2 linked regions of the Tistrella bauzanensis genome follow. The protein of the gene in region 1 interacts with the protein of each later gene in a pairwise test. Links are inferred from orthologs where the notes say so. Each region holds a gene or a part of one and is shown on either strand. Other genes may lie near its edges. The genes, in order: IEW15_RS17135 and ybgC.

Region 1 (15,329 bases):
GCCCGCGGCCCTCTGCCCGCCGATACCCTGTTTCATGCCGAAGCCCGCGCCGGTTATGACGCGGTGCTCGGCATGTACCATGATCAGGTACTGATCCCGGCCAAAACGCTCGATTTCCATGGCGGGGTCAATGTCACGCTGGGCCTGCCGATCGTGCGCACCTCGCCTGATCACGGCACCGCCCTCGACATTGCCGGCCGCGGCATTGCCCGCATCGACAGCCTGGTTGCCGCCATCAGGCTGGCCAGCCTGATGAGCGCCGCACGCAGACGTGCCGCCGGCTGATCCGGAGCCCCATGACCGACGAATTTTCATCGACCGGCCCTGCCGCCATCACCATTCCAGACGACACAGCCGCCCGGCTGGAGGCGCTGCCGCCGCTGCGCGACGTCATCGCGGCCAACGGCCTGGATGCGCGCAAATCGCTGGGCCAGCATTTCCTGCTGGATCTGAACCTGACCCGGCGGATTGCCAGACTGGCCGAGGGCCGCGGCGGCCTGGCCGGCGGCACCGTGATCGAGGTGGGCCCCGGCCCCGGCGGGCTGACCCGCGGCCTGCTGGCCGGCCCCGCCGCCCGGGTGATCGCCATCGAACGTGATGCCCGCGCCGTCCAGGCCCTGCAGCCGCTGGTCGAGGCGTTTCCCGGCCGGTTCTCGATCATCGAGGCCGATGCGCTGACCATGGATCCGGGGGCGCTGCTGGATGCGGCGGGCGATCCCGGCCGTTGCTGGATCGCATCGAACCTGCCCTACAACATCTCCACCCAGTTGACCGTGCAATGGGCCGAGCGCCCGGAACGCATCGCCGGCATGGTGCTGATGTACCAGAAGGAAGTGGCCGACCGGCTGATCGCCGAGCCCGGCGGGCGCGACTATGGCCGGCTGTCGGTGCTGGCACAATGGCGGTTCCGCATCGCCAAAGGCTTCGACATCGGCCCGCGCGCCTTCACGCCACCGCCCAAGGTGACGTCGACGGTGCTGATCTATGAAACCCGGCCCGAGCCGCTGGCGCCCGCCGATCTGCACCTGCTGTCGGCGGTGACGGCAGCGGGCTTCGGCCAGCGTCGAAAGATGCTGCGCCAGAGCCTGAAAAGCCTGGGTGATGCCGAAGCGCTGCTGGCCGCCGCCGGTATCGAGCCCACGCGGCGCGCCGAAACGGTCTCGGTCGAGGGGTTCTGCGCACTTGCCCGGGCACTTGCGGCCCGCGACTGACGCCATCGCCATCCGGTCGCGGCCGACGGGCGCTTATGCCCGACGGCGCATCTTGAAAATGCGCGATCCCTCGCCGAAATTGGCGACGAGCCATGGCGGCCCATGCGTGGACGCGTGCCGTCGTCATGTCTCCGGGGTGCCATTCACGACACGGGAGACCGCATGACCTATCTTCTGCTCGCCGCCGGCCTGGGATTGTTGTTTCTGGGTGGCGAACTTCTGGTCCGCGGCGCGGTGGGCACCGCCACCCGGCTGGGGATTTCGCCGATGGTGATCGGCCTCACCCTGGTCGGTTTCGGCACCTCCACACCGGAACTGGTCGCAAGCCTTCAGGCGGCGCTGGGCGGGGCGCCAGGCATCGCCATCGGCAATATCGTCGGCAGCAATATCGCCAATATCCTGCTGATTCTTGGTGCTGCCGCGCTTATCCTGCCAATCGCGGTTGCCCCGCAGGCGTTCAAGCGCGACGGCACCATGCTGACGCTGGCCACACTCGCGCTGATCCTCGCCTGCCTGGGCGGCGAATTGGGGCGGACCGCCGGTGTGCTGTTCCTGGTCGGCCTGGTCGGCTATACGGTCTTCAGCTATATCTCCGACAAGCGGATGAACGATGCCACCGCCCGGATGCACGCCGCCGAGGCGAACTATGTGGCAGATCAGGAGCCGGTGAAAACCGCCAGTATCGGCCGCAGCCTGCTGATCACAGCCATCGGAATCGCCGGCGTGATGCTCGGGGCGAATTTCCTGATCTCAAGCGCGGTCGAGGTGGCGCGGACCTTCGGCCTGTCCGAAGCGGTGATCGGCCTCACCCTGGTTGCCGTCGGCACCTCGCTGCCGGAACTGGTCACCTCGGTGATGGCGGCGCTGCGCAAGCATGGCGATGTCGCCCTCGGCAATATCATCGGCAGCAATATCTTCAACGCACTCGGCATCGGCGGCGTCACGGCATTGGTCCAGCCGATCGCCATCCCGCCCGAGGTGCTGGCGCTCGACATCTGGGTGATGGCGGCGGCAACCGGGCTGCTGCTGGTCTTCGCCTGGACCGGCTGGCGGATCGGCAGGCGCGAGGCCGGTGTGTTCCTGGCTGCCTATGTGCTCTATTTCGTCGTGCAGTTGTCGCCGGCGGTACGCGGTGCGCTCGGGCTCGCCTGAGCCACTGCCCTGCCCGACACCGCACTGATGGCCTGCACCGGATATCCGATGCGGGCCATCAGTCGTTTGTGGTCAGACCGATCTGATTGACGGTCAACAGAGCGAAGCTCAGCGACCGGCATCCTCACGCATGCCATTCACGAAACCGCTCAAGCCGAGCTGGCGCTTGCGGCGCAGGCGCTCCGCGCGCAGGATCGCCTCCAGATTGGCCAGGCTGCGATCGACATCATCGTTCACCAGCACATAATCGTATTCGGCGTAGTGGCTCATTTCATCAGCCGCCTTGGCCATCCGCCTGGCCACCACCTCGGCGCTGTCCTGGGCACGGGTGGTCAGCCGGCGTTCCAGTTCCACGATCGACGGCGGCAGGATGAAGACCGTCACCAGATCGTCGCGCGCCCGATCTGCCAGCTGCTGAGTGCCCTGCCAGTCGATATCGAACAGGACGTCACGGCCGGATGCCAATGTCGCCTCCACCGCCGCGCGCGGGGTGCCATAGCTGTTCTCGAACACGGTCGCATGTTCCAGCAGGGCATCGTCACCGACCATCCGCTGGAACGCCGCCTTGTCGATGAAGTGATAATCCACCCCATCCACTTCACCCGGCCGCTTCGCGCGCGTGGTCACCGATACCGACAATGCAATATCGTCATCACTGGCCAGCAACCGCCGCGACAGGGTGGTCTTGCCGGCGCCCGATGGCGATGACAGCACCAGCATCAGGCCACGGCGCCGGTCATGGGGAAGGCGGCGGCTGGTGGTGGCGGCATCACTCATGCCCACACCTGGGCCGGTCCGGCAGTCTGCATCACGTGTCTCGCTTCCATCATTCCAAAAGATCCTTTTATATGAAGGATCTTACTCAACATTCTGGATCTGTTCGCGCAACTGGTCGATCCGGGTCTTCAGCGCCAGCCCGATGCGGGTCAGCGTGGTGTCCGAGGATTTCGAGCACAGCGTATTGGCCTCGCGGTTGAACTCCTGGGCCAGAAAATCGAGCTGACGGCCGACCGGTTCGTCGTCGGCACACAGCGCCCGTGCCTGGGCGACATGGGCATCCAGCCGGTCCAGTTCCTCGCGGATATCGGCCTTGGCGGCGAGCACGGCCGCTTCCTGGATGATCCTGTCTTCCGACAGGCCGGCGCGGTCGTGCAGCAGGCTGTGGATCAGATCGTCCAGCCGGTTGCGGATCACCTCGGGCTGGGCGGCGGCGGTCGCCCGGGCATCGGCGATCAGGCCGCCGATCGCATCGATATGCTCGTCGATCAGCCGGGCGAGGGCGGCACCTTCCTGGGCGCGCGCCGCGACCAGCCGGTCGAAGGCCACGATCAGGCTGTCGGTCATCGCGTGCTCGCGGGTGGCGCGGGCGGCTTCGCTTTCCTCGTGCTCCACGGCCTGGATCAAGCCGGGCACGCGCAGCAGACCATCGATCCGCGGCGCCTTGGCCTTGGGAAAACGCCGCTGCAGATCGGCGATCACCTCGCCCAGCCCGTCGGCCACATCCGGGTCCAGGCGCAGCCGGGTGCCGCGGGCATGGACCACCATCGCAAGCTGCACGCTGACATGGCCGCGCCGCAGCCGGTCCTGGGCCACCCGGCGGATCACCGGCTCGAACTGATCGAAGCCGGCGGCAAGGCGGATGCGGAGATCCAGCGAGCGGCCATTGACGCTCTTGACCTCCCAACTCCAGCGGTAGCGCGCATCGCCGGCGTCGGCGCGGGCAAATCCCGTCATGCTGGCGAGCGCCATGGCCAATCTCCTGAGGATGAGCGATGATCGGCGGACTATACGAACCCCGCAAGCCCCCGCCAAGCAGCGATTGCCACAGATGTCCGACGCGACCCGCCCGCCACGCGACCACCTGTCGCCCCGCCACATCGCCATCACCGGTGCTTCCAGCGGGCTCGGCGCCGCACTGGTCCGGGCCTATGCCGCGCCGGGCGTCAGGCTGGCGCTGCACGGACGCGACGCGGCCCGCCTGGACAGTGTGGCCGCCGCCGCCCGCGCCAGCGGTGCCACGGTCGACACGGCCCTGTTCGACGTGACCGATGCCGGGGCCATGGCAGACTGGCTCACCCGCGCCGACACGACCTTTCCCCTGGATCTGGTCATCGCCAATGCCGGCATATCGGGAAACGAGGCGGCATCGGGCGGCACCGTTTCGGCCGATGTCACGCGCGCGATCTTCGCGGTCAATGTCGACGGCGTGGTCAATACCGTGTTGCCGGCCGCCAATCTGATGCTGGGCCGGGGACGCGGGGCGATTGCGATCATCTCAAGCCTGGCCGGTTATCGCGGCCAGCCCGGTGCCCCCGCCTATGCCGCATCAAAGGCCGCCGTCAAGGCCTGGGGCGAAGGTCTGCGACCGCGCCTCGCCAAGGGCGGCCTGCATGTGTCCGTCGTCTGCCCGGGCTTCGTGCGGACACCGATGACCGGGCGCAACCGCTTTCCGATGCCGTACCTGATGGAGGCCGATCGCGCCGCCGCCATCATCCGCCGGGGACTCTGTCGCAATCGCGCCCGGATCGCCTTTCCCTGGCAACTGGCCGCGGTGGTCTGGCTGCTGGCAGCCCTGCCGGCATCCTGGGCGGATGCGCTTCTGCGCCGGATGCCGGGCAAATAGTCGCCAGGACCGCCATGTCCGTGGCTGGCCGGCCCGCCATCGCGAAACGCCCTGACGCCCTGACGCCCTGCGATATGCTCTTGCCAGACGCACCCCGATTGCGCAACCATGGCGCCACTGATGGTGTCCGCGATCGACCTGGTCGGTCGGGGATGAAAAGGGAATGCGGTGCGCGATCACGGCCGAAGCCGGCGATCGCAATTCCGCGGCTGCCCCCGCAACTGTAAGCAGCGAGTGCCCCATCCTGACTGCCACTGGTCCATCGAGGCCGGGAAGGCGATGGCGGTGCGATGACCTGCGAGCCAGGAGACCTGCCGTCATTCGCGGTCACGGGCGAGCACGTCGGGCGGGGTGTACCGATGGGTTTTTGCAAGCGGTGGCGGCGTCAGGGCCCCCGGACACCCGTCTTCCTTCAGGCACGGTTCCAACAGGCACAAAGCCGCATACCATGCTGGCCTCGTTCGCAGTGACCGGTCGACGTTGCTGAACGAGGTCTATCGGTGCCTGATACCACTGCCCACGTCCGCCGCCCGGACTCCGTCCGCCGCCAGCCAGCCAACCGCCATGTCACCACGGCCGCCATTCTGACAGCCGCGCTCGCCGCCGGCCTGTCGTCCCCCATTGCACAGGCTGCCTCCGATGACGAGGTCACACCGCTCGGCCCGATCTCGGTGTCGGCCGCGCGCACGCCCACGCCGCTGGCCGCGATCGGCAGTGCGGTGACGGTCATCACCGGCGAGCAGCTCGACGCGCTTCAGATCCGCCATGTCGACGACGCCCTGCGGCTGGTGCCCGGCGTCGCGGTCAGCCGCACCGGCTCGGTCGGTGGCCTGTCGCAGATCCGCATCCGTGGATCGGAAGGCAATCAGACCCTGGTGCGGATCGACGGCATTGAGGTATCGGACCCGTCGGCCGGCTCGGAATTCGATTTCGCCCATCTGCTGGCCTATGAGGTGGAGCGGATCGAGGTTCTGCGCGGCCCCCAGAGCGCGCTGTACGGATCGGACGCCATGGGCGGGGTGATCGACATCACGACGAAGCGCGGCGCCGGCCCGCTGTCGGGCAGTCTGCGGACCGAGGCCGGCGGCTTCGAGACCCGCGAGGCGGCTGGCAGCCTGTCCTATGGCGACGAGATCTTCGACGGCATGGTCTCGGTGCAGAGCTTCCGCACCGACGGCATCTCGGTCGCCGACGAGCGGGCGGGCAATCCTGAGACCGACGGCTATCGCAACCGATCGGCCTTCGCGAAATTCGGCTGGCGGCCGACCGAGGATCTGGAATTCGCCCTGGTTGGCAGAACCCTGCGCTATCATGCTGAAGGTGATGGCTATTCCACCCTGCCCGTCGACGGCGACGAAGAGACCCGCGGCACCCAGAGCTTCGCACGCGCCGAGGCCCGCTATGCCATGGCCGATGGCCGGTGGCGCCACAAGCTCGGCCTGGCCCACACCGAACACGACCGCGACTATCGCGCGAACGGCTCGGTGTCGAGCACCTATCTGGGGCGACGCCTGAAGACCGATTATCAGACCGATTACAGTTTCGACACCACCACCGGCCTGCCCGCCAGCCACGATATCAGTCTGGCGGCGGAGTATGAGCGCGAGACCGTGCGCACCCACAGCGACTGGTCGTCGGTCGATCGGGCCTTCGATGCCACTGGCTATGCCGCCGAATACCGGCTGGGCTTGTTCAACAGCCTGTTCCTGTCGGTGGCCGGCCGGGTGGATCAGAACGAGTTGTTCGATGATGCCGCCACCTACCGGCTGACCGCGGCCTGGGTGATCGACGGCACCGGCACGCGGCTGCGCACATCCTATGGCACCGGGGTGAAGAACCCGACCCTGTTTGAATTGTTCGGCTATTCGGCCAGCTATCGGGGAAATCCAGACCTGAAGCCCGAACGGGCGCGCGGCTGGGATGCGGGCGTCGAGCAATCCTTCCTTGGCGGTCGCATCACCGCCGATCTCGGCTATTTCAGCCAGGATATCGACCGATTGATTCAAGGGTCTGGCAACACGTCGCTCAATCTGGATGGCACGTCGAAGATCGACGGCGTCGAGGCATCGCTGACCCTGCGGCCGACCGGCTGGATGGATCTCCGCCTCACCTACACCTATACCGATGGCGAGGACGCCAAGGGCGAGGAACTCATCCGCCGGGCGCCGCATGTCGCCAGCGCCGATATCGCCACCCGCTTTCTGGACGACCGCGCCCGCGCCGGCGTGTCGGTGGTCTATAACGGCGAGCAGAAGGACTGGGCCTATGACGCCAATTATGCCCGCAGCGTCGTCACCTTGGGCGCATATACGCTGGTCGGCCTGACCGCGGCCTATGACCTCACCGACAGGGCCGAGATCTTCGGCCGGGTCGACAATCTGTTCGACGAGCAGTATCAGGAGGTTCTGGGCTATGGTTCACGCGGGCGGGCAGCCTATGCCGGCCTGCGGATGCGGTTCTGAGCCATGATCCGGCGCAGCCCTGTGGCCGTGGCGGCGATGATCCTTGCGGCAATGATCCCGGCTGCGGCACCTGTCGGGGCGGCACCGACCCGGATCGTTTCGATGAACCTGTGCGCGGATGAATTGCTGCTGCGGCTGGCGCCACCGGGGCGGCTGGTGTCGGTCACCTGGCTGGCGGCAGGGCCGGCGGCGATCGATGCCGGCGCCGCGGCGGGGCTGACGCTCAATCATGGGCGGGCCGAAGAGATTGCCCGGCTCCGACCCGATCTGGTGGTGGCCGGGCGCTATACCACCGCCACCACCACGGCCATGCTGCGCCGCGCCGGCATTCCGGTGCGGCTTCTGGACGAGGCAACCAGCCTCGATGGCATCCGCGATCAGGTGACCAGCCTCGCGGCCACGGTCGGCAATCCCGATGCCGGCGTGGCGATGCTGGCCCGGATGGACGCCATGCTGGCGGCGGCGCGGCCGGCACCCGATGATCAGGGCGGCATGCCGGGGGTGGTGGTACTGCGGCCCGGCGGCGGCGTTGCCGGCGCCGGCACGCTTCAGGACGAGATCCTTACGGCCGCCGGCCTGCGCAATCTGGCGCCGGATGCACCGGTGGATGGCGATGGCCGCATCGGCCTGGAACGGCTGCTGCGGCTGAAACCGGAGCTGCTGATTCTGGACAGCGATGGTGATGCGCCGCCGGCCCTGGCACGCGAGGTGCTGGACCATCCGGCTTTCCGCAGCCGTCAGGCCGGCATCACCATCGCCTCGCTGCCGGCAGCGCTGTGGGTCTGCCCCGGCCCCTGGGTCGCCGAGGCGGTGGCACGGCTGTCGGCCGCGCGCCGCACGGTGCTGACCCGGCGCGGTGCCGACCAATGATAATGAGGCCATACATCCACCTGGCCGCCGGCACGCGCCTCCTTGCAAGCGGGCTTGCCGCACTGACCGCCCTGCTGATGCTCGCTTCGATCGCGACCGGTCCCGACGGGCTGAATCTGTGGCAGGCCGTCGCCGATCTGTGGCATGGCCGCGAAACCCTCGATGCCCTGATCCTGGTGGAGTTGCGCCTGCCCCGGGCGATCCTGGCCGCCCTGCTGGGCGCGGGGCTCGCCATGGCCGGGGCCACCCTTCAGGGCCTGCTGCGCAACCCGCTGGCCGATCCGGGGGTGATCGGCGTCAGTGGTGCCGCCGGCTTCGGTGCGGTCTGTGTGTTCTATAGCGGGCTGGGGGCGCTCTGGGCGCTGGCTCTGCCGCTGGGCGGCATCACCGGCGCCCTGCTGGCGACGCTGGTTCTGGCACTGGTCGCCCGCCGGGGGGCGGGGACCACGGCGCTGATCCTGACCGGTGTCGCCATCGGCAGCTTTGCCGCCGCCTTGACCGCGCTGGCGCTCAACCTCGCCCCCTCGCCATATGCGGCGCTGGAAATCGTGTTCTGGTTGATGGGATCGCTGGCTGATCGCAGTATGAACCATGTCTGGCTGGCGGCACCGCCGATCCTGATCGGGCTGGCGATGCTGGTTCGCACAGGCCAGGCGCTTGAAGCCCTGACCCTGGGCGAAGACACCGCCCGCAGCCTGGGCTTCGACATCACCCGCACCCGGCTGGCGGCGATCATCGGCACCGCCCTGGCGGTGGGGCCGGGGGTCGCCGTCGCCGGTGCGGTCGGCTTCGTGGGGCTGATCGTGCCGCATCTGATGCGGCCACTGGTCAACCACCGGCCGGCCGCCCTGATCTGGGTCTCCGGCCCTGCCGGTGCCGCCTTCACGCTCGCGGCCGACATTCTGCTGCGCCTGCTGCCGACCCGGCCCGAGCTGAAACTGGGGGTGGTGATGGCGCTGATCGGCGCCCCCTTCCTCGCCTCCCTGATCCTGTCCGTTGCCCGAAAGGATCCCCGATGACCGCCACCGCCATGGCAGAGCGTCCGGTTCTGGAGGCCTTGAGCATCACCGTTATCGGGCCGGAGCGCCCCATCCTGGATGCGGTCAGCCTGCAATTCGCGCCCGGCCGGCTGGTCGGGCTGATCGGACCCAACGGCGCCGGCAAGACCACCCTGCTCCGCCTGCTGGCCGGGTTGTCCCGGCCCGATCGCGGTATGGTGCGTCTGGATGGCCGCCCGATCCACGACCTGCCCGCCATGCGGCGCGCGCGCAGCCTGTCCTATCTGGCGCAGGGTGGTCAGGCACATTGGCCGCTGGGCGCCGAAGCGGTCGTCGCTCTTGGACGTCTGCCCCATGGCGATGGCACGACGCCGGCCGACCGGGCGGCAGTCGCGCGCGCCATGGCCCTGACCGGCACCACCGGCTTCGCCGGCCGGCGTATCGACCGGCTGTCGGGTGGTGAAATCCTGCGTGTGCTGCTGGCGCGCGCGCTGGCGGTCGAGGCGCCGGTGCTGCTGGTCGACGAGCCGGTGGCGGCGCTGGACCCCGCTCACCAGCTCGACGTCATGGCGGTGCTGGCCGATCAGGCCCGCCGGGGTGCGGTGGTCGTCGCGGTGCTGCACGATCTGTCGCTGGCGGCGCGGTTCTGCGACCGGCTGGTGTTGCTGACGCAAGGCCGGGTGCTGGCCGATGGCGATGCCGCGCGGGTGCTGAGCGCCGGCCATCTGGCCACCGCCTATGGCATTCATGCCTGGCGTGGCGAGGCCGGTGGCCGGCCGCTGATCATTCCCTGGGCACGGATCGGCTGCGCCGAGGAGGCTGCATTCATCCCCCCATCACACCAACCCGATGATGACGAGGTGGCACCATGCCCGCGAGCGTCCGCGCCACAGACCGCCGCACGATACAAGACGACGACACCCGCCGGCTGATCGCCGACCTGATCGCCGATCCGGCCCAGGGCTGGAGCACCGGCAGTTTCGGGGCCATCGCCGAGTTCATCCGTGATGCCGACGAAGCAATCATGGGCACCGCAGACGTCCCCGCGCGGCTGGCCATGGCCACGGCGCGGGGCGCGCTGGCGGTGAACACTGCAACGGCGTGCCGGCCGCTCGCCTATCACACGCCATCCGCCGACGGCATCGGCTGGTCGTCGGCCATCGCCTTCTGCCAGCCGGCGACAGCCGCAATCTGCGCCGCGCACAGCGTGGTGACCGAGCTGGGGCCGGATGACCACGCGGTGCGCGATCAGGACCGGCCGGCGATCCTGTTCGATCTGGGCCTCGCCATCCCCCATGTCGATGCCTGTATCCGGCTGTCCGACCCGGCCGCGATCGCGGTTCTTCGTGGTCTGGCGGGCCGGCCGCTGCTGGGGTCCGATCCGGGACCGCGCCGCGCCGCCGCCGCCACCGGCGGCCATCGCGTCTTCATGACCAGGTTGTCGCGAATCGAGGTTTATCAGCCAGTTCCGACAGCCGGTGAAACCTCGCCCGAAGGCCCGCATACCCATCTTCTGCCCAAACTGCTGGCGACTGGGCTGGCGCATTCGGCGACCACCCCGATTGCCGAGGGCGAGGTTGCCGGACTGACGATGCACGCGGTCAACCCGCTGCGGGACATGACGGGCCGCCCGCGCCCCTTCGACCTTGCGGCACATCTGTCATTCGCAGCCCTGTTCGCCCGCCATGGCGACCCGCGGGCCGCCATGGTCATGCAGCGGGTGTTCGATGCGGTGGATAGCGGCCTGCCGCCACGCCACAGCGCAGCGCTGACCACCGGCTGTGAAGACCTTGATGGCCGATGGATCAGGGCGGCAATGAAGGTGGCCTTGCGGCAGGCCCGCCAGATGGGCATCGGCGACCCGGCACTGATCGCCGACTGGCAGCATGTCCATGATCCGGCCGGCGGCGATGCCGCGGATGGCCGCGCCACGGCCGGCAGCTGTGGCTGAGCGCGCAGCGGCGGCTGGTCAATCCTGTTGCGATCCGGCCGCTGCTGCCTTGGCGGCGGTACGGCGCTCGCGCTCGATCCGCCGCCATTTGGCGACATTGCGATTGTGCTCGGCCAGTGTGGTCGCGAACACATGCCCGCCAGTGCCGTCGGCCACGAAATACAGCGCATCGGTCTCGGCCGGCTGGGCCACGGCCATCAGGCTGGCGCGGCCTGGCAGCGCGATCGGCGTTGCCGGCAATCCGTCGATCTCATAAGTGTTCCAGTCATGGGCGGTGCCGAGATCGCTGCGGGTGATGCCGCGAGCGATCCGGCCGGTGCCGTCGCTCAGGCCATAGATCACGGTCGGGTCCGATTGCAGACGCATGCCGCGCTTCAACCGGTTGATGAACACCCCGGCGACCAGCGGCCGCTCGTCGGCGACCCCGGTCTCGCGCTCGACCACCGAGGCCAGGATCAGCATCTCCTCAGGCGATGACAACGGCAGATCCGGCCGGCGCGCGGCCCATGCCTCGTCGAGCGCCTGGTCCATCGCGGTCTTCATGCGCTCGATGACACCCGCGCGGCTGTCACCTCGGGTGAAGGTATAGGTCTCGGGCATCAGGCCGCCCTCGGCCAGAGTGTCCAGCGGCGGCATCTCGCCCGACAGCCGGTCATCCTCGTCAACCATCGTCCAGACGCTGCGCAGGGTCACCCCCTCGGCCACCGTCAGGCGATGCAGCACCACCCGGCCTTCGACCAGCATATCGATGATGTCGGACGGGCTCTGGCCGGGTTCGATACGGTACTCGCCCGCTTTCAGACGGGCCTGAACATCCATCAGCGTCACCGCCGCCCGGAATGCCAGCGGCTGGTCGATCACGCCGGCATCGGCCAGCCGCCGGGCGATGCCGATCACGCCGGTACCACGCGGCAGCATGACGGTGCGGGTCTCGGTCAATGCCGCGGGCGTCTCGAGCCAGACCGAGCCCCACCAGACCAAAGCCCCCGCCCCCGCGACGACCAGGGTCATCACGGAAACGAGGGCGATGGCAATATACTTCAGGATGCGCACGGCAGCCCCTGCGTCAGACGATCCGAAAGACGTCGGACCGACGGCCGGTCATTCCGGCCGCGCGAAGACGACCGAGGCATTGGTGCCGCCGAAGCCGAACGAGTTCGACAGGGCATAGCGCACCGGCCGCTCCTTCGCCTGATGCGGCACCAGATCGATATCGCAGCCGTCATCCGGGTCATCGAGGTTCAGCGTCGGCGGGACGACACTGTCGCGGATGGCGAGGATCGAGAAGATCGCCTCCACCGCGCCGGCCGCCCCCAGAAGATGGCCGATTGACGATTTGGTCGACGACATCGACAGCTTATAGGCGGCATCGCCGAACAACCGCTTCACCGCCGCCAGCTCGATCACGTCACCGCGCGGCGTGGAGGTGCCATGGGCGTTGATGTAGTCGACCTGATCCGGGGTGATACCGGCACGCTTCAGCGCCGCCTGCATGGCCCTGAAGCCGCCATTGCCGTCTTCCGACGGTGCGGTGATGTGATAGGCGTCGCCCGACATGCCATAGCCGATGACCTCGGCATAGATATGCGCGCCGCGGGCCTTGGCATGCTCAAGCTCTTCAAGCACGACCACGCCGGCACCCTCGCCCATGACAAAGCCGTCACGGCCCTTGTCCCAGGGGCGGGAACCACGCTCAGGCGTGTCATTATAGCCCGAGGACAGCGCCTTGGCGGCCGCGAAGCCGGCAATGCCCATCCGGCAGACCGCCGCTTCCGAGCCACCCGCGATCATCACGTCGGCATCGTCCCACATGATCAGCCGGGCCGCATCGCCAATGGCATGCGCGCCGGTCGAGCAGGCGGTGACGACCGCATGATTGGGGCCGCGGAAGCCGTATTTGATCGACACCTGGCCCGAGGCCAGATTGATCAGCGCCGAGGGAATGAAGAACGGCGAGACGCGGCGCGGACCGCGCTGCTCCATCGCGATCGCGCCCTCGGCGATCGTCGGCAGACCGCCGATGCCGGAACCGATCATCACCCCGGTCCGGTTAAGATCCTCTTCCGCCTCAGGCTTCCAGCCCGCGTCGCGGATCGCCTCGTCGGCGGCGCCCAGGGCGTAATGGATGAACTCGTCCATCTTCTTCACGTCCTTGACCGGAATATAGTCTTCCGGACGGAAGGCATCCTCGCCGGCGCCCTTGGGCACCATGGCGGCGATGCGGACGGTGAGGTCGGACACATCGAAGCTGTCGATGCTGCGGATTCCGGACTTGCTGGCGAGCAGACGCTCCCAGCTCGTCTTCACCCCGACCGCGAGCGGAGTGACAAGACCCAGCCCGGTGACGACGACACGTCTCATCTCGGTCAGCGCGTCCTTTCTGCCTGAATGGGCCGCGTGCCGGCGGCCCGGACGGGGCCGCCACAACGGCAGAAGCGGGCGTTGTCGCCCATCCGTCAGCGATCGGATCGGCGGACGACGCCCGTTTCGCGGCGGAACCCATGGCCGCACGACAGATGTCGGTGCGGCGACGGGCCCTTCGATCAGCTCACCCGCGCCGTAGCGGGTGCGGCCGCACCGGCGGCTGGCGCCGGCACGTCGCCCGGAGCGTCAGGGCTGAACAATCAGCCCTGCTGCTCCTGGATGAACGTGATGGCGTTCTGGACGGTCAGGATCTTCTCCGCGGCGTCATCCGGGATCTCGATCCCGAACTCTTCCTCGAAGGCCATCACGAGTTCGACGGTATCGAGGCTGTCGGCACCGAGGTCGTCGATGAAGCTGGCCGTCTCGGTGACCTTGTCTTCGTCGACACCGAGATGTTCGACCACGATCTTCTTCACGCGCTCAGCAATGTCGCTCATCAGTCGTCGTCCCTCAAGCTCACGGGCAAGTGGCGTTCGTTCGGGCGTTGCGCCGTACTGCCGATTGGTCGTGCAGGGCAGCCCCGTCGAAATCGAGAAGGGCTGTAGCACACTTTCCGGACCTTTGTCAGCAGCACTTCCGCATGCCACGGCAAAGATCGCGGGGCTCGTCCGGTTCGCGTCCCCGGCCCGGCGGTCAGATCATGACCATGCCGCCGTTGACGTGGAGCGTCTGACCGGTCACATAGGCCGCCTCGGTGCTCGCCAGATAGACGATGGCCGCGGCGACATCTTCCGGTGAGCCAAGACGGCCCACTGGTACCTTTTCGAGCAGACCGGTCTTCTGCTCGTCGGTGAGCACGTCGGTCATCGGCGTTGCGATGTATCCGGGTGCCACACAATTCGCTGTGATCCCGCGGGAGGAAACCTCCTGCGCGATCGCCTTGATCATGGCGGTGAGGCCACCCTTGGACGCGGCATAATTGGCCTGCCCGGGGTTGCCCATATGCCCGACCACCGAGGTGACGGCGATGATGCGGCCATAGCGACGCTTCATCATGCCCTTCATCACCGCCCGGGTCAGGCGGAAACCCGCCTTCAGATTGACGTCGATCACCTGATCGAAATCGGCGTCCTTCATCCGCATCAGCAGCGTGTCGCGGGTGAGGCCGGCATTGCTGACCAGAATGTCGAGCCCACCCATCGCGGCCTCGGCCTCTTTGACCAGGGTCTCGGCGGCGCCGTCGACGGCGAGATCGGCCGGCACCACATGAACCCGCTCCCCCAGCTCCGCCGCCAGTGCCTCCAGCGCATCCGCGCGCCGGCCGTGCAGTGCCACGGTGGCACCCTGGGCGTGGAGCGCGCGGGCGATGGCGGCACCGATACCGCCGGTGGCGCCGGTCACGAGCGCGGTACGCTGCGTCAGATCGAACATGGGATCGGTCAACCTCGGTATTCAGAGAGCCAGGGTCAATTCAGAGAGCCGGGATCGGGCCGTCAGCCGGTCGGCAACCCCAAAGCCCGAGCGGACAACCCGGACAGGTGGCACGGCTCAGAGTGATGTCAGGAACGCCTCGATCTCGGCGGGGGTTCCGACCGACCGGGCCGCGACCGCGCGGTCGATCCGCTTGGTCAGCCCCGACAGCACCTTGCCGGCGCCCAGCTCGACGGTTTCTTCCACACCGGCCGACTTCATGAACAG
Region 2 (15,294 bases), on another replicon or contig:
CTGCCCCGCCCCAGGCGGATCAGCACCGTTTCCGCCAGGTCGTCCAGGCTGTGACCGACCAGCAGATGCAGGATGCCGGCATCACGGCAGGCCCGGGCCAGCCGGTCATAGCGGGCGCGGCGTGCCGCCGCCTCGATGCCGGTCGCCGGCAGGCTGCCGGGGGGCAGTGTCAGGATGCGGGCCGCCACCCCCAGCCAGCCGGCCAGACCGGCGGCGGCGCGGGCGGCATCGTCGCTGCCGGCCCGCAAGCCGTGATCGACCACCAGCGCGGTGACCCGTCCGCCCCTCATCCGCGCCCAGTCGCGCGCCAGCAGGGTCAGCGCCAGGCTGTCCGGCCCGCCCGACAGGGCCACGGCCAGATGCGGCGATGCCTCGACGACGCCGGCCGCCATCATGGCGGCCGCGAAGCGACCGGTCAGATCATCATGCCCGGTAGCGGTGCCGCCACGATCGGGGCGGCCGCACGCTCTGCCATTCCGGTGCTCGGTGGACATCGCGGCCATCGCCATGCCTGATCAGTTGCAGCCCAGCTTCTTCTGCTCGCGCTCGGTCACCACCTTGATATTGGCGGGGGCATCGGGGAACTGCTTGTTCAGGATCGAATAGGCGCCGCAGGCATCGTCCTTGCGGTTCAGCGCCGCAAAGCTCATCCCCAGCTTCAACACCATGTCGGGCGCTTTCGGGCTTTTCGCATGGCCGCTGACGCCGTCGCCGAAGGTCAGGGCGGCACGATCGTACTGGCCCTGCGCATAATAGGTCTCGCCCAGCCAGTAATAGGCGTTGCCGACCAGATCGCCCTGCTTATAGCGGCCGATCAACTCGTTGAACGCCACCTCGGCGCCCGCATAGTCACGGTCCTTCAGCAGCAGATCGAGCCCGTACCGATACAGCTCCTGTTCGGTCTGGATCTGCTCCACCCGGCTCTTCGCCGCATCGCCGCCGGCCACCGGCGGCGGGGTCGGCTGCGTCGGCGCGGGTTGGGTGCTGGTGATGCTGTTGCCGTCGGCGTCCCGCCGCGTGGTGATGGTGCCAAGCGGCTGCACCGCGCCGCCCCGCTGGTCGCCGGCAGGGGCTTGCGTGCTGGCGCCATCCCCGCCCGCGCCGATGGCGGACCCGGTACCGGTCCCGATTGCGGCCCCGTCCGCCACATCACCGGCGCCCGGCGCCTGGGACAAGGTCGCCTCGATCCGGCCCAGCCGGTCGTTGAGGTCGCGTTCCATCCGATCCAGCCGTTCTTCAAGCCGGCGCAGGCGGAATTCGGCTTCCTCGATCCGGCCGGTCTGGCGGCGCTGCCCCTCTTCAAGGCCGCTCAACCGGCTCTCGAATGCCGCGGCCATCGCCGCGGTCGCGGGGGGCTGCTGCTGCGCCGTCGCATCGGGGCTGTCGACCAGCAGCAAGGCCAGGGTCACCGCCACCAGTGCCGTCGTGCCGGCGATGCCGCGCGTCAGCCGGCGCCCATATGCGTCGGCATGCCTGTCGCCGAAGCCGGTCGGGAAGAGAGCCATGATGTTCATGCCTTAGATCAGGGGATCGACCATGTCTGCCTGCCTGCGCCGCAGGATCCCGATATCGATCGGCACCGTTGCGGATAAGGCATCGACAGGTATAACGCAAAGCCGTGCAAAAGCCGACGGCCGGCGTTCCCGCAAGGGGATCGCCGGCCGTCGTCCGGTCCGTCAGGACCGGAAATCCGTCTAGGAGTGACGGAGCCGTCGTCAGTTGACCAGCACGGTCACGGCGCGACGGTTCTGCGCCCAGGCAGCCTCGTCGGAGCCGAGAACGGCCGGCCGTTCCTTGCCGTAAGAGATCGTCTCGATACGGTCCGGCGAGATGCCGAGCGCCACGAGATAATTCTTGGCGGCCGTCGCGCGACGCTCGCCAAGGGCGAGGTTGTACTCGCGGGTGCCGCGTTCGTCGGCATGGCCCTCGACGATCACCCGCTGTGCCGGATTGGCGCGCAGGAAATCGGCCTGAACCGACAGGGTCTGGCGACCCTCGGCGGTCAGCGACGAGCTGTCGAGTTCAAAGAACACGCGGTCGCCAGCGGTCTGCTGCACGTATTCCCACGAACCGGGCTGGGCGCCGGTCGAGATGGTGCCCTGGCTCGAACCGACGGACGAGGAGGTTCCGCCGGTGGCGCCGGTGGAGCCCGTGTCTTCCGGAGCGGACGAGCAGGCGGCGACGAATGCCAGAGCGGCGATAGACGTGAGGATCTTGAAGCGCATTTTGTACCTAAGGTATCCGAGACATGTCGGAGCACCGGAAAGCAGTTCCGTAGTCCTGGCCGGCGTTCGCTCCAATCGCCAGCGTGAATTGTGCGAGGGTCACAATTCACCCGGTCGCCAGGCACACGACAGGTTGGAGTATATCAACCAACACTATCGAATCAAGGCCGACCACGCCGGATCCGATGCTTCGCCGGGCGTAACGATCAACCGCTCGTTATATCCAGTGATATCGATCGAATACAGGCGGGTCTCGCCGCCGGGTCGGTCTTTGCGGAAGAAGGCCAGAACGCGGCCATTGGGGGCCCAGGTCGGGCCTTCCACAAGATAGCCATCGGTCAGAAGCCGTTCATCGCTGCCATCGGGGCGCATGACCCCGATGACGAACCGGCCACGGTTCATTTTCGTGAACGCGATCAGGTCGCCACGAGGGGACCAGACCGGCGTCGCATAGGTGCCGGTGCCGAAGCTGATGCGCTGCAGGCCCGAGCCGTCGGCATTGGCCACATAGATCTGCTGGCCGCCGGACCGGTCGGAGTTGAACACCATCCGCTTGCCGTCGGGCGACACCGATGGCGAGGTATCGATCGCCTGCGACGAGGTGAGCCGCTGAACGGCACCGCTCGCGACATCGAGCTTGTAGAGCGAGGTGGCGCCGTCGCGGGCCATCGACATCAGCACCGAACGCCCGTCGGGCGTGAAGCGCGGCGCGAAGGTCATGCCCGGAAAATCGCCCAGCACCCGCTGCCGGCCAGTGTCTAGATCATAGACGAACACCCGCGCCTGGCGATTGCGGAACGCCATATAGGTGATCTCGCGTGCGTTCGGCGACAGACGCGGGGTCAGCACCAGATCCTGGCCATCGGTCAGATAACGATGATTGGCCCCGTCCTGATCCATGATCGCAAGCCGCTTGACCCGCTTATCGGCGGGGCCGCTTTCGGCGACATACACGATCTGGGTGTCGAAATAGCCGCCCTCGCCGGTGATCCGCTCATAGATCTGGTCGGCGATCATATGGGCGACGCGGCGCCACAGCTTCGGGTCGACGCGATAGACCACGCCAGCCATCTGGCTCTGGCCGAACACATCCCACAGGCGGAATTCAACCGCGATCTGGTTGCCTTCCTGGCGGACTTGGCCCGTCACCAGCGCCTGGGCATTGATCTGCCGCCAGTCGGCGAAATCCGGCAGCGGGGTCATCTCGCCCGGCGCCTGAAGGAACGCGTTGCGGTCGATCGGCCGGAACAGGCCCGAGCTCGCAAGATCGCTTGCGATCACGCCCGGAATATCGCTGTCGAACGGCGCGCCCGATGGATCGACCGCCAGAAAATTGCTGATGGCGATCGGCATGGGTTCGACGACGCCACGGGTGATGTCGATGCGCACCTGCGCCGAAGCCGGATGCGGCATCATCGCCCCAGCCAGCCCCACGACCAGCCCGAGCGCCGCCACCGCGAGGACACGCAGCACCGGCCGCGTGCGACGACGCGGGCGGCTGGCTGCGTTTGCGGAACGGATCGTGTCTGTCATCGGCCCACCATGTTCTTCGGGTTGAACGCCAGGACAATGTCCTTGAGCTGATCATATTTGCCCGCAGGCAATTCCAACGGACTTGCGGCCCTGATCGCGCGGACCGCACTTTCCGCGGCCACGCGATAGGATTCCTCGCCCGGCCGCTGCATACGCGCCCTGTCGACCACATCCGCCGATTGCACCGTACCATCGGGCGCCAGGCGAATGCGAACCTCGACGATCAGGTTCTCAGCCTCCGGCGCGCCGACGGGCACCGACCAGCGCCGTTCGATCTGGCTGCGGATGAAGGCAATGTCGCTGACCGAGACCTGATTGGTCGGCTGGGCATTGCGCTGCATCACGGCCTGCTGCGGCTGGTTCGAACGCGCGACCTGCTGTTCCTTCGGCGCGTCCTCGCGGGACTGCGTCTTCAGCTGATCGAGGCTCTTGCGCAGCGACGCAAGCGGATCGTCGGGCTCCGGCTTCTTCTCCGGTTCCGGCTTCTTCACCGGCTCGGGCTTCTTCACCGGCTCGGGCTTTTTCGGCTCGGGCTTCGGTGGTTCCGGCTTCTTCGGCTCGGGCTTCGGCGGTTCCGGCTTTTTCTCTGGCTCAGGCTTCTTCTCTGGTTCCGGTTTCTTCGGCGGCTCCGGCTTCTTGGGGGGAGGCGGCGGTGGAGGCGGCGGAGGGGGCGGAGGCGGAGGGGGCGGCGGTGGTGCCGGCTCCGGCTTCGGGACCGGCGGCGGAGGAGGAGGAGGCGGTGGCGGAGGGGGCGGCGGTGGTGCCGGCGGCGGAGGCGGCGGAGGGGGCGGAGGCGGAGGCGGCGGAGGGGGCGGAGGCGGAGGCGGCGGAGGGGGCGGAGGCGGAGGCGGCGGAGGGGGCGGCGGCGGAGGCGGCGGAGGGGGCGGCGGCGGAGGCGGCGGAGGTGGCGGCGGAGGTGGAGGTGGAGGCGGACTCGCCTGCGCCATCTGCTTTTCAGGCTCGGGCTTCGGTTCTGGCTTGGGGCGCAGTTGGGACGCACGCGTCACATCGGTCACCGGAACCAGATCGATCACGATCGTCTGTTCCTCCGGCGGCAGCGGGCGGCTGAGTGACGGCAGGCCGAACCACAACAGCGCAGCAACGGCGCCGTGAGTTGCCAGCGAATATGTCAAACCGCGCTTCACGTGGGTCCGTTGCTCCATTCAGAAAGCGGAAAAGCGCCGTTCGCGAGACCGCGGCGCCAGGTTGACAGGGGCGGCGTCAGCTGCCCCGGCGGGCGGCCGGTGCCGCACCCGTCTGCTGCGGACCGGTCTGCTGCAATGTCGTCACGAGCGACACCTTGGTGAAGCCGGCGCCGGTCACCGTGCCCATCACCTGCATGACCCGGCCGTAATCGATCGACCGGTCGCCACGCACGAAGATGCGGGTATCGGTCTTGTTGGCGGCGATGGCCATCAGGGTCTGAGGCAGGGTCTCCAGCGTCACTTCCTTGTCCTGAACATACACCCGTCCCTCGGCATCCACCGACACCGACAGGGGTTCGTCCTGGCCCGCCAGCGGCGCCGCCGAGCTTTCCGGCAGATCGACCTCGACCCCGGCGGTCAGCAAGGGGGCCGTGACCATGAAGATGATCAGCAGAACCAGCATGACGTCGACCATCGGCGTCACGTTGATCTCGCTCATCGGCTCAGCCCCGCCCCAACGGCGGCGGCGGCCATGTCCCTTTGCGCGTCGGATGCCACCGGCCATGATCTCAGCGCCTGTCTTCGATCTGGCGGGCGATCAGCGCGCTGAATTCGCCGGTGAAGTTGTCCAGCCGGGCGCCATAGCGGCCGATATCGCTCGACAGCTTGTTATAGAAGATCACCGCCGGAATGGCCGCGACCAGGCCGATGGCGGTGGCGAACAGCGCCTCGGCGATGCCCGGTGCCACCACGGCCAGCGTGGTGTTCTTGGTCACCGCGATCGAGGTGAAGCTGTTCATGATGCCCCAGACCGTGCCGAACAACCCCACGAATGGCGCCGTCGAGCCGACGGTGGCAAGGAAGCCCAGATTGCGTTCGAGCATGGCCATCTCGCGGTTCAGCGCGATGTCCATCACCTGCTCGATGCGCTGGCGCAGATTGGCCCGCGACAGCGGGTCGGCCAGCGCCGTGCCCTTGACCTTCGCCCGGCGCCATTCGCCCATCGCGGCCGAGAACACATGCGCCATCGGATGATCGGCGCGTTCCGATATCGCGTCATACAGCTCTTCCAGCGAGCCGCCCGACCAGAACCGGTTCTCGAAATCATCGGCGCGACGCTTCAGCCGGCCCATCAATCGGAACTTGTCGAAAATGATCGCCCAGGACCAGATGGAGGCCAGTGCGAGCATGAGCATGACCGACTTCACAATGATGTCGGCGTTCATCACCAGGCTGATGATGCTCATATCATGCGCGCCCACCGATCCGGCGAGCGCCGCCTGGCTAACGACCTCCTGCTCCATTCACGTCCTCCGTGGAACGGACCTGACCCGGCTGACCATCAGAACCGGTGGTCCACGTCTCTTCGACCCGCTTGATTAGCAGACTTCCGGGCAATCCGCTGCCGTTTCACGAATTTGACACGGGCAGGCAGGCCTTGACGACAGCCGCCACCGCGCCTGGGCGGGGCTGCAATCAGGGCTGGCCGGGCCACGAGATATGCCATGCCGCGGGTCTTGTGAAGGGTCCATCTGAGGCCCGACGCACGGTCACATGACCGGCTGTCATCGCAGCGCCACAAGCAGTCTCGGGCCCGTTCTTCTGCACTGCAATATTCTCCATATTATACAAAGATTTACGAGAGGAAATTCATCGGGTCGGGATGCATTTGCCTGGACCCTGCCCTGCGTCGGGCGCCATAATCGGCGCCGTCAGCCCGAAGGCCGCCGCGCTGCGGAATTTCGCACCACGAGACATGATCCGCGCCGCATCCGCCCTCCCTCCCCCAATGGCCTTGGGCTCAGCATTACGAAAGGCATGTTTTCCATGACGTCGCTCGCCGATCTGTCAGCCGTGGAGCTGTCAACGCTCTATGCCCAGGGCCAAACCTCGCCGACCGAGGTCACCGATGCCGTGATCGCGCGGATCGAGGCGTGGGACGACAGGCTGTGCGCGACCTGGGCTTTCGATCCTGAGGCCGCCCGCGAGGCCGCCCGCGCCGCCACCGATCGCTGGACCCGCAAGGCGGCGCTCGGCCCCCTCGACGGCGTGCCGGTGACGATCAAGGAGAATATGGCGACCAAGGGCTGCCCGGTCCCGGTGGGCACGGCCGCATCCGACATGACCCCGGCCGCCGCCGACTCGCCCCCGGCCGCCCGGCTGCGCGAGGCGGGTGCCGTGATCCTGGCCAAGACCACCATGCCCGATTACGGCATGCTGTCCTCGGGCCTGTCGAGCTTCCACAGGCTGGCCCGCAACCCATGGGATCTGGCAACCAATCCCGGCGGCTCGTCCGCCGGCGCCGGTGCCGCGGCCGCGGCCGGTTACGGTCCGATTCATATCGGCACCGATATCGGCGGCTCGATCCGCCTGCCCGCCGGCTGGTGCGGCGTGGTCGGCCTGAAGGCCAGTCTGGGCCGTATCCCGATCGACCCCGCCTATGTCGGCCGGGTCGCCGGGCCGATGACCCGCACCGTCGCCGACACGGCGCTGGCAATGACCGTGCTGTCAAAGCCCGACTGGCGCGATGGCATGAGCCTGCCGCCCGCCGATATCGACTGGATGGATCTGGACAATCAGGCGATCAAGGGCCTGCGCATCGGTCTGATGCTCGATATCGGCGCCGGCATGACGCCTAACCCGGCGGTGATCGCGGCTGTCAAGGAAGCCGCGCGCCGCTTCGAGGCGGCCGGTGCCGTGGTCGAAGAGGTGCCGGCGGTTCTGACCCGCGAGATGCTCGACGGGCTGGACGATTTCTGGCGCGTGCGGTCGTGGGACGATGTCGAGCGGCTGCCCGAGGCCACCCGCGCCAAAATTCTGCCCTATATCCGCACCTGGGCCGAAAGCGGCCAGACCCGCACGGCCTTGCAGGCCGTGCGCGGCTTCAACCGCACCATGGAGATGCGCAAGGCGGCTGCCCGGCTGTTCCACGGTGGCGGCTATGATTTCGTGCTGTCGCCGGTCGCCCCCGATGTGGCGTTCCCGGCCGAGTGGGCCTCACCCGTCGACGATCCCGACCGGCCGTTCGAACATATCGGCTACACCGTGGTCTGGAACATGTCGGAACAGCCGGCGATCTCGGTCAATTGCGGCTACTCGTTGGCAGGGCTGCCGATCGGGTTGCAGATCGTGGGCCGCCGATTCGACGATCTGGGCGTGCTGCGCATGGCCCGCGCCTGGGAAGGCATGCGCGACGAACAGCGCCCCTGGCCGACCCTCGACTGAGGAAAGCCGGACTGATCGGGCTGCGCCCGGCTGCCCACCGCGTCAGCGTGGTGTACTGGCCGGGCGCACCAGTGCGACAAGCTCCTTCGGCAGACGGCGCGGCTGGCCGGTCGCGGGGCTCAAGGCCACGCATTTGATCGTGCCCCGCACCAGCAGCTGGTCGCCCCGCGACACCATCTGATCGAAGGTCACCCAGGCGCCGCCATAGGCGCTGATCACGGTGGAAACGGTCAGCATATCCTCAAGCCGCGCCGGCGCCTGATAGTCCAGCGCCACCTCGCGCACGGCGAAACCGAAACCGTCACGCTCAAGCAGCGGGCGCTGATCGATGCCGCGCCGGCGCAGCCATTCCGTGCGCCCCCGCTCCATGAACTTCAGATAATTGGCGTAATAGACGATACCAGCGGCATCGGTATCTTCCCAATAGACCCGGACCCGGATGATATCGGGCTGCACGGTTTCTGGGCGTATCTCGGTCACGGGCGCGATCCTCTGTCTCGATGGCAGCACGACGGCGGCATGGGGTGGCATCTCTGCGGAGGCCACCACCCTGGCGGGATATCACGAAAAACTACACCACCTTCAGGCAAGTCGTCACGCCTCGTCGGCGCCGTCCCCGGGCCCCGCGAACAGATCGGGCTCGCCATCCTTCGGTGGTGGCGGCATCAGGCCCAGATGCTGCCAGCCGCCCCGGGTCAGCACTCGGCCACGCGGCGTGCGCGCCAGCAGCCCCTGCTGGATCAGAAACGGCTCGATCACGTCCTCGATCGCGTCGCGACTTTCCGACAAGGCCGCGGCCAGGGTTTCCACCCCAACCGGCCCGCCGCCATAATGGCGGGCAATACAGCCCAGATAGCGCCGGTCCATGGCGTCCAGACCCTGGGGGTCGACCTCCAGCCGGGTCAGCGCCCGGTCGGCCACGCCGGCATCGATCTGCGCCGCGTCGGCCACGGCCGCAAAATCGCGCACCCGGCGCAGCAGCCGGCCGGCCACACGCGGCGTACCGCGTGAGCGTCGGGCGATTTCGTGGGCACCATCTTCGGTCAGCGGCGCCGCCAGCAGCCGCGCGCCGCGCCGCACGATCGACGCCAATTCGTCGATCTCGTAATAGTTCAGCCGCAGCGGAATCCCGAAGCGTTCCCGCAGCGGCCGGGTCACCAGCCCGGCGCGGGTGGTCGCCGCCACCAGCGTAAAGCGCGGCAGGTCGATCCGCACCGATCGGGCCGACGGCCCCTCACCGATCACCAGATCGAGCTGAAAATCCTCCATCGCCGGATACAGGATCTCTTCCACCGCCGGATTCAGGCGGTGGATCTCGTCGATGAACAGCACGTCGAATTCGTTCAGATTGGTCAGGATCGCCGCCAGATCGCCGGCCCGCGCGATCACCGGCCCCGATGTGGCGCGGAACCCCACGCCCATTTCCTTGGCGACGATCTGGGCCAGCGTGGTCTTGCCCAGCCCCGGAGGCCCGTGCAGCAGCACATGATCGAGCGCATCGCCGCGCGCGCGGGCGGCGGCGATGAACACCGCGAGGTTCCCCAGCACCTGCCGCTGCCCCACGAAATCCGCCAGCCTCTCGGGCCTGAGCGCCGGATCCTGCCGGTCTTCGGGCAGGCTCGCCGGCGCGATCAGGCGCTCGTCGCCGGCGCTCATCGCGCCAGGTCCTTCAGCGCGCCGCGCAGCAGCATCTGCACATCCGCCGCGGTCTCGCCCGCCGCCTCCGCCACGCGCCGCAAGGCCGGCTCGGCCTCGCTTTCGCGATAGCCCAGATTGACCAGGGCCGACAGGGCATCATCGAACGCCGCGATGTCGGGCGACTTGGCGGCGGCGGCAGCGGCAGCCGCTTCGGGTGTGCGCATGGATCTGGCCAGCACCGCCACATCGGCGGCACCGATGCCGACCAGTGCCGCCTTGTCCTTCAGCTCCATCACGATCCGCTTGGCCAGCTTCGGGCCAACCCCGGTCGCCCGTGCCGGCGGCCGGGCATCCTGGGCGGCGATGGCTGCCGCCAGTGCCCCCGGCTCCAGCACCGACAGCACCGCCAGCGCCACCTTGGCCCCCACCCCCTGCACGGTCACCAGCAGGCGGAACCAGTCGCGTTCCGACCGGTCGACGAAGCCATAGAGATGGATGTGGTCCTCGCGGACATGGGTTTCGATGTGCAGCACCGCTTCGGCACCGGTGCCGCCCAGCGCGCCCAGCGTCCGGCGCGACGCCTGGACCAGATAGCCCACGCCATGGACGTCGATCACCGCATGGTCGGCGCCGATCTCGTCGACGATGCCCTTCAGCCGCGCGAACATCTAAACCGCATCCTTCCCCTGATCGATCGTCAGCGCGCCTGCACTGCCCAGCCGCTGCGTGTCGCCCCATGATGCGCGTGGCAGATGGCCACCGCGAGCGCATCATAGGCATCGGCGCGTGCGGTCCGGTCGATGCCGGGCAGCAGCCGGGCCACCATGGCGGCGACCTGGGCCTTGTCGGCCCGGCCACTGCCGGTCAGCGCCTTCTTCACCACGCCCGGTTCATACTCGGCCACCGTCAGCCCGGTCTGCGCCGGCACCAGCAGAGCCACCGCGCGCGCATGGCCAAGCTTCAGCGCCGAGGCGGCATTGGCGTTGACGAAGGTCTGCTCGACCGCGGCACCGCCGGGATTATAGCGCGCGACCACCTCGTACAACCCGTCATAGAGCGATCGCAGCCGCTCCGACAGCGCCGCCTTGTCGTCGGAGGTGACGGTCCCGTGGCCGACATGCACCAGGCGCGAGCCTTCGGCGTCGACGATCCCCCAGCCGGTGATCCGTAAGCCGGGATCGATGCCGATGATGCGCATGGTGCCGTCTGCCTCCCGCTCCATCTGGTTCAGATGCCGCCCGACAGCGGCGTCTTTCGGCGATCAGGCGTTCAGCTTGGCCATCACCTCGTCCGAGACCTCGAAATTGGCGATGACTTCCTGGACGTCGTCATTGTCTTCCAGCGCCTCGATCATCTTGAACAGGCCCTGGGCCTGCTCCTCGTCGATCTCGATCGTGCTCAGCGGCACCCAGCCCAGCTTCGATTCCTGCGGATCGCCGAACCGCGCCTCAAGACCCGACCGGACCTCCTGCAGAAGATCGGGCTGGGTATAGATGACATGGGTCTCGTCATCGCTTTCAAGATCGTCGGCGCCGGCCTCGATCGCCGCTTCCAGCATGGCATCGGCCGCCGCCACATCGACCGGATAGGTGATCCGGCCAACCCGGTTGAAGTTGAACGCCACCGAATTCGTCTCGCCCAGCGACCCGCCGTTCTTGCTGAAGGCCGAGCGCACTTCCGATGCGGTCCGGTTGCGGTTGTCGGTCAGCGCCTCGGCGATCACCGCGACACCACCGGGGCCATAGCCCTCGTAACGGACCTCTTCGTAATTGTCGCCCTCGGCACCACCGGCACCGCGCTTGATCGCGCGCTCGATATTGTCCTTGGGCATGTTGGCGACGCGCGCCGCCTGCACGGCGCTGCGCAGGCGCGGATTGGCATTGGCGTCGGCGCCGCCTTCCTTGGCGGCGATCACCAGTTCGCGCAACAGCTTCGTGAACACCTTGGCGCGCTTCTTATCCTGCGCGGCCTTGCGGTGCATGATGTTCTTGAATTGTGAATGACCAGCCATCTGCCGTTCAAACCTCGTCAGCCCGGCGTCCGGAACGCGGTGAGACCCGAAACGCGGTGATGCACATGGCGCCCCCGACGCACCGCAGCCCGCAAGGGGCGACGCCAGGGGCGCTTCCGACGGCTTCGATAGCAGGAATTCGCGCCGGATGCACCCCTTCAGACGACCCGGTCATGCGGCGATGCCCCCGCGTCGCGCCAGCTTGGCCGCCCCACCCGGATCAGCCCCCTCGCCCGGATCAGCCGACGGCGTCGGCGGCCGCACCCGTCAGATGCAGGTTCATCAGGCTCTCGGGCATCGGCTCCGCCCCCGGCCAGGCCGGGCTCAACCGCCCACCCACCCTGAGCGGGCTGATCGAACGGGCAAGGCCGGTCGCGTCGTCGGTTTCGATCAGCGAGCCGCAGATCGTGGCCGGACCGTTGGCGGGCAGCAGCTTCTGGCCACGCATCTTGCGGGTGAACCGGTCCAGCGAGGCCGCCTTGTCCATGCCGATGACGCTGTCATAATCGCCGCACATGCCGGCATCGCACTGAAAGGCGGTGCCGCCCGGCAGAACCTGATGATCGGCGGTCGGCACATGGGTGTGGGTGCCGATGACCGCGGTCACCTGCCCGTCCAGATAATGACCATAGGCCATCTTCTCGCTGGTCGCCTCGCCATGCAGGTCGACGAAAATCGCCGACACGATACCGCCCAGCGGATAATCGCGCAGCACGGGCGCCAGGGCCCGGAACGGATCATCGAGCGTTTCCATGAACAGGCTGCACATCACATTCGCCACCACCACCCGGCGGCCATCGGGCAGGGTCGCCATGGTGGCGCCGCGCCCCGGCGTGCCGGGCGGGAAATTCAGCGGCCGCAACAGGCGCTGGTCCTGGTCGACCCAGCCCTGGATCTCGCGCTGGTCCCAGACGTGGTTGCCGGTGGTGAGGATATCGACGCCGGCGGCATAGAAGCTTTCGCAGATCTTGGGCGTGATGCCGAAGCCCGAGGCCGCGTTCTCCCCGTTGACGATCAGCAGATCGACGCCGAGTGCCGCCCTGATGGTCGTGGCATGATCGATCACCGCCTGCCGGCCGGTCCGCCCGACCACATCGCCAAGAAAGAGTATCCGCACCGTTCAGCCTTTCCGTGTGTTGAGCTTGTCGTCATGTTTCACGTTCGTCGCGGCGCCCGATGCGCCGCTCAGGACCGGTCGGGCCGCATCAGTCCCCGATCGGTCAGTACCAGATCCAGCGGCCGGTCGAACATGCCCCGGGGCACCGCATCGACGACCTGTTCGGCAAAGGCCACGCCCACGGTGACCGGCGGCAGCCCCGCCGCTTCGGCACGCGCGATGGTGCGGTCGTAAAAGCCGCCCCCCTGCCCCAGCCTGTGCCCGCCCCGATCCACCGCCACCAGCGGCATCAGCAGCAGATCCGGCATCACCGTCGGGCCCGCGGCCGGGATCGGGATCCCGAAGGCACCGATGGTCAGGGCCATCTCCGGCCGCCAGGCGCGGAAGTCGAGCGGCATGTCGGGCGCGTTCACGACCGGCAACGCCATGGCGGCACCCAGCCGGCCGGCCAAAGCCCGCATCAGTGGCAGCACGTCGATCTCGCCGCCTGCCGCGACATAACCCGCCACGATGCGCGGCCGGGCGGATTGGGACCGGGCGGGCACGATGTCCGCCAGGGCATCGGCCAGGGTGCCGGCCTGTGCCGCAAGCGCGCTGGCTGCCTCAAATCCCCGTGCGGCCGAAGCCTCGCGCCGCACCCGGCGCAATTCCCGGCGCAAGACGCCTTTCAGGGCGGCAAGTGCCACATCCGGATCGGGGGCAATCGGCTGCGTCAGATCGTGGCTCCGCAAAAGCAATTCGCCCCGGCTGCGGGTCCGCAACCAGGGTCGATCAGGGTCGTCAATCGGGCGGACGGGGAACCGGCACTTTCGTTGGCGGTTAAAAATCCACATGGACCCGCTTGAGCAGGTGGGCGCCGTTTCCTCCGTCGTTTGGTCCGGGCAGAACCGGTCCGGACTAGCCGGCCGGTGCCCTGTCCGCTCGACGGAGAGGGACAGCTCCCTCATGTAGATGGTATCGGTCCCTGGGATTTAGGTTGCCTGACGTGAAGGCCAGATCCCGTCCTGACCTTCATTTAGAGTTTCTCAAGCCGGGTTGCAATAGCCTCGATGCGTCCGGCGAAATCGTCGAGCGCGCGGGCCAGCGTCGCATCGACCTCGGCGGCCGAGCGATCGGCGCTGCGGCGCATCTTGTCGACCTCGATCCGCGCCCGGTACAGGCCCTGCTCCGACTCGTTCGCCTGATCGGCCAGCAGCAGGGCCGCCATCAGCATCACACGCGCATCAACCGCGACCGGCCGGTCGCCGGTGACCTGGCGGACCTTGTCTTCAAGCTTGTGGGCCAGCGCCCGGACACTGTCTTCCTGGCCCTCGCCGCAGGCCAGCGTGAACGCCCGGCCCAGAATGCGTACCTCGACTTCGGCCATCGCGCCTGTGTCTCCGATCCGGTTGAGGTCAGCGGTCATCGAGCGCACGACCAATTGCGTTGATCGCCCTATCGATCTCCTGCCCGGCCATGTGGCCGCGGGCATCGGCCCGGCCGCGGGCGTCCTGCGCCGCGGCCAGGGCCTGCTGCAATGCCGACCGCTCGGCCGCCAGCGTCTCGATTTCGGCCCGCAAAGCCTCGATCTGCGCACCGGCAGCGCCGGCCGCCGCCGTCTCACCGGCATGACGCGCCTGGGTGACGCGTTCCGATGCCTTGCGGCTTGCGGCATCGAGGCGGGCGAGCGCGCTCGACAGACGCTGCCATGCCAATTCCATATTCGCCATCGGTCCGGCCACCATCGACTTTGGGAAGGATATACAAAGATACAGATATCTGCGGTAAACAGACGCACGCAAATGACAACATGGTGTCGCACGGCTGGTTGCGGAACCGGCGAACATGATCGGCCGGTATCGACGGGCCAAGATAGGAACTGCCACCGCTCGCCGTCAATGACCCGCGATCGGCCTGTGGTCGGGGAATGGCGGCCCTGCATGCCCGGGTGGAACGACGGCACCCACGGCACGGAGCCTTGCGGAAATAGGCGGTTGACGGGGCGGTGACGGCCCGCCATCTTTGCGCCGCACGGCGCTTGTTTCAGGCAGTTGACGGATCGTCGGCGGCGGACCGGCAGCGAGCGTCGGCACTTTGCCGTCCCTCTTATGCTGCGTGAAGGCCGATGACCGCTCAGACGACCGATGCCCCCTCGACCGATGCGCCATCGCTGCGCGACATGGCGAATGCCGTGCGCACGCTCAGCATGGATGCCGTCGAGCGCGCGAATTCCGGCCATCCGGGCATGCCCATGGGCATGGCGGACGCGGCCACCGTTCTCTTCACCCGTTTCCTGAAGTTCGATCCGTCGGCGCCGAAATGGGCCGATCGCGACCGCTTCGTGCTCTCGGCCGGCCATGGCTCGATGCTGCTCTATGCGCTGCTGCATCTGACCGGCTATGCCGACATGACGCTCGACGA

Evidence for each region.
Region 2: the proteins of IEW15_RS17135 (region 1) and ybgC interact in binary tests that used the Escherichia coli proteins (3 or more experiments, as listed by UniProt). The link is inferred for Tistrella bauzanensis from one-to-one orthologs.

Annotation. Positions count from the first base shown.
Region 1 is NZ_BMDZ01000045.1:21,735-37,063, reverse strand. The notes cover bases 12,511-15,329. They hold IEW15_RS17135 (acyl carrier protein), read right to left. Parts: upstream 14,129-15,329; coding sequence 13,892-14,128; downstream 12,511-13,891. Other genes in these bases: fabD (ACP S-malonyltransferase), read right to left, coding at 15,180-15,329; fabG (3-oxoacyl-[acyl-carrier-protein] reductase), read right to left, coding at 14,325-15,062; fabF (beta-ketoacyl-ACP synthase II), read right to left, coding at 12,511-13,628. Also shown: 4-hydroxythreonine-4-phosphate dehydrogenase PdxA, read left to right, coding at 1-285; 16S rRNA (adenine(1518)-N(6)/adenine(1519)-N(6))-dimethyltransferase RsmA, read left to right, coding at 333-1,211; IEW15_RS17190 (calcium/sodium antiporter), read left to right, coding at 1,374-2,363; gmk (guanylate kinase), read right to left, coding at 2,472-3,140; IEW15_RS17180 (YicC/YloC family endoribonuclease), read right to left, coding at 3,222-4,112; IEW15_RS17175 (SDR family NAD(P)-dependent oxidoreductase), read left to right, coding at 4,192-4,986; IEW15_RS17170 (TonB-dependent receptor plug domain-containing protein), read left to right, coding at 5,487-7,448; IEW15_RS17165 (ABC transporter substrate-binding protein), read left to right, coding at 7,452-8,318; IEW15_RS17160 (FecCD family ABC transporter permease), read left to right, coding at 8,321-9,337; IEW15_RS17155 (ABC transporter ATP-binding protein), read left to right, coding at 9,334-10,248; IEW15_RS17150 (DUF6925 family protein), read left to right, coding at 10,185-11,267; endolytic transglycosylase MltG, read right to left, coding at 11,286-12,320; more of fabF, read right to left, coding at 12,369-12,510. UniProt on the Escherichia coli protein: Carrier of the growing fatty acid chain in fatty acid biosynthesis.
Region 2 is NZ_BMDZ01000005.1:58,538-73,831, forward strand. The notes cover bases 6,890-9,673. They hold ybgC (tol-pal system-associated acyl-CoA thioesterase), read right to left. Parts: upstream 8,609-9,673; coding sequence 8,171-8,608; downstream 6,890-8,170. Other genes in these bases: IEW15_RS03795 (amidase), read left to right, coding at 6,890-8,128; ruvB (Holliday junction branch migration DNA helicase RuvB), read right to left, coding at 8,723-9,673. In the rest of the region: tRNA lysidine(34) synthetase TilS, read right to left, coding at 1-503; tol-pal system protein YbgF, read right to left, coding at 516-1,514; peptidoglycan-associated lipoprotein Pal, read right to left, coding at 1,716-2,225; Tol-Pal system beta propeller repeat protein TolB, read right to left, coding at 2,379-3,641; IEW15_RS03780 (TonB C-terminal domain-containing protein), read right to left, coding at 3,755-4,267; protein TolR, read right to left, coding at 4,980-5,468; protein TolQ, read right to left, coding at 5,473-6,207; more of IEW15_RS03795, read left to right, coding at 6,731-6,889; more of ruvB, read right to left, coding at 9,674-9,784; Holliday junction branch migration protein RuvA, read right to left, coding at 9,781-10,434; crossover junction endodeoxyribonuclease RuvC, read right to left, coding at 10,464-10,964; IEW15_RS03820 (YebC/PmpR family DNA-binding transcriptional regulator), read right to left, coding at 11,028-11,777; IEW15_RS03825 (TIGR00282 family metallophosphoesterase), read right to left, coding at 12,016-12,894; IEW15_RS03830 (5-formyltetrahydrofolate cyclo-ligase), read right to left, coding at 12,963-13,625; IEW15_RS03840 (cell division protein ZapA), read right to left, coding at 13,910-14,260; IEW15_RS03845 (hypothetical protein), read right to left, coding at 14,289-14,603; tkt (transketolase), read left to right, coding at 14,999-15,294.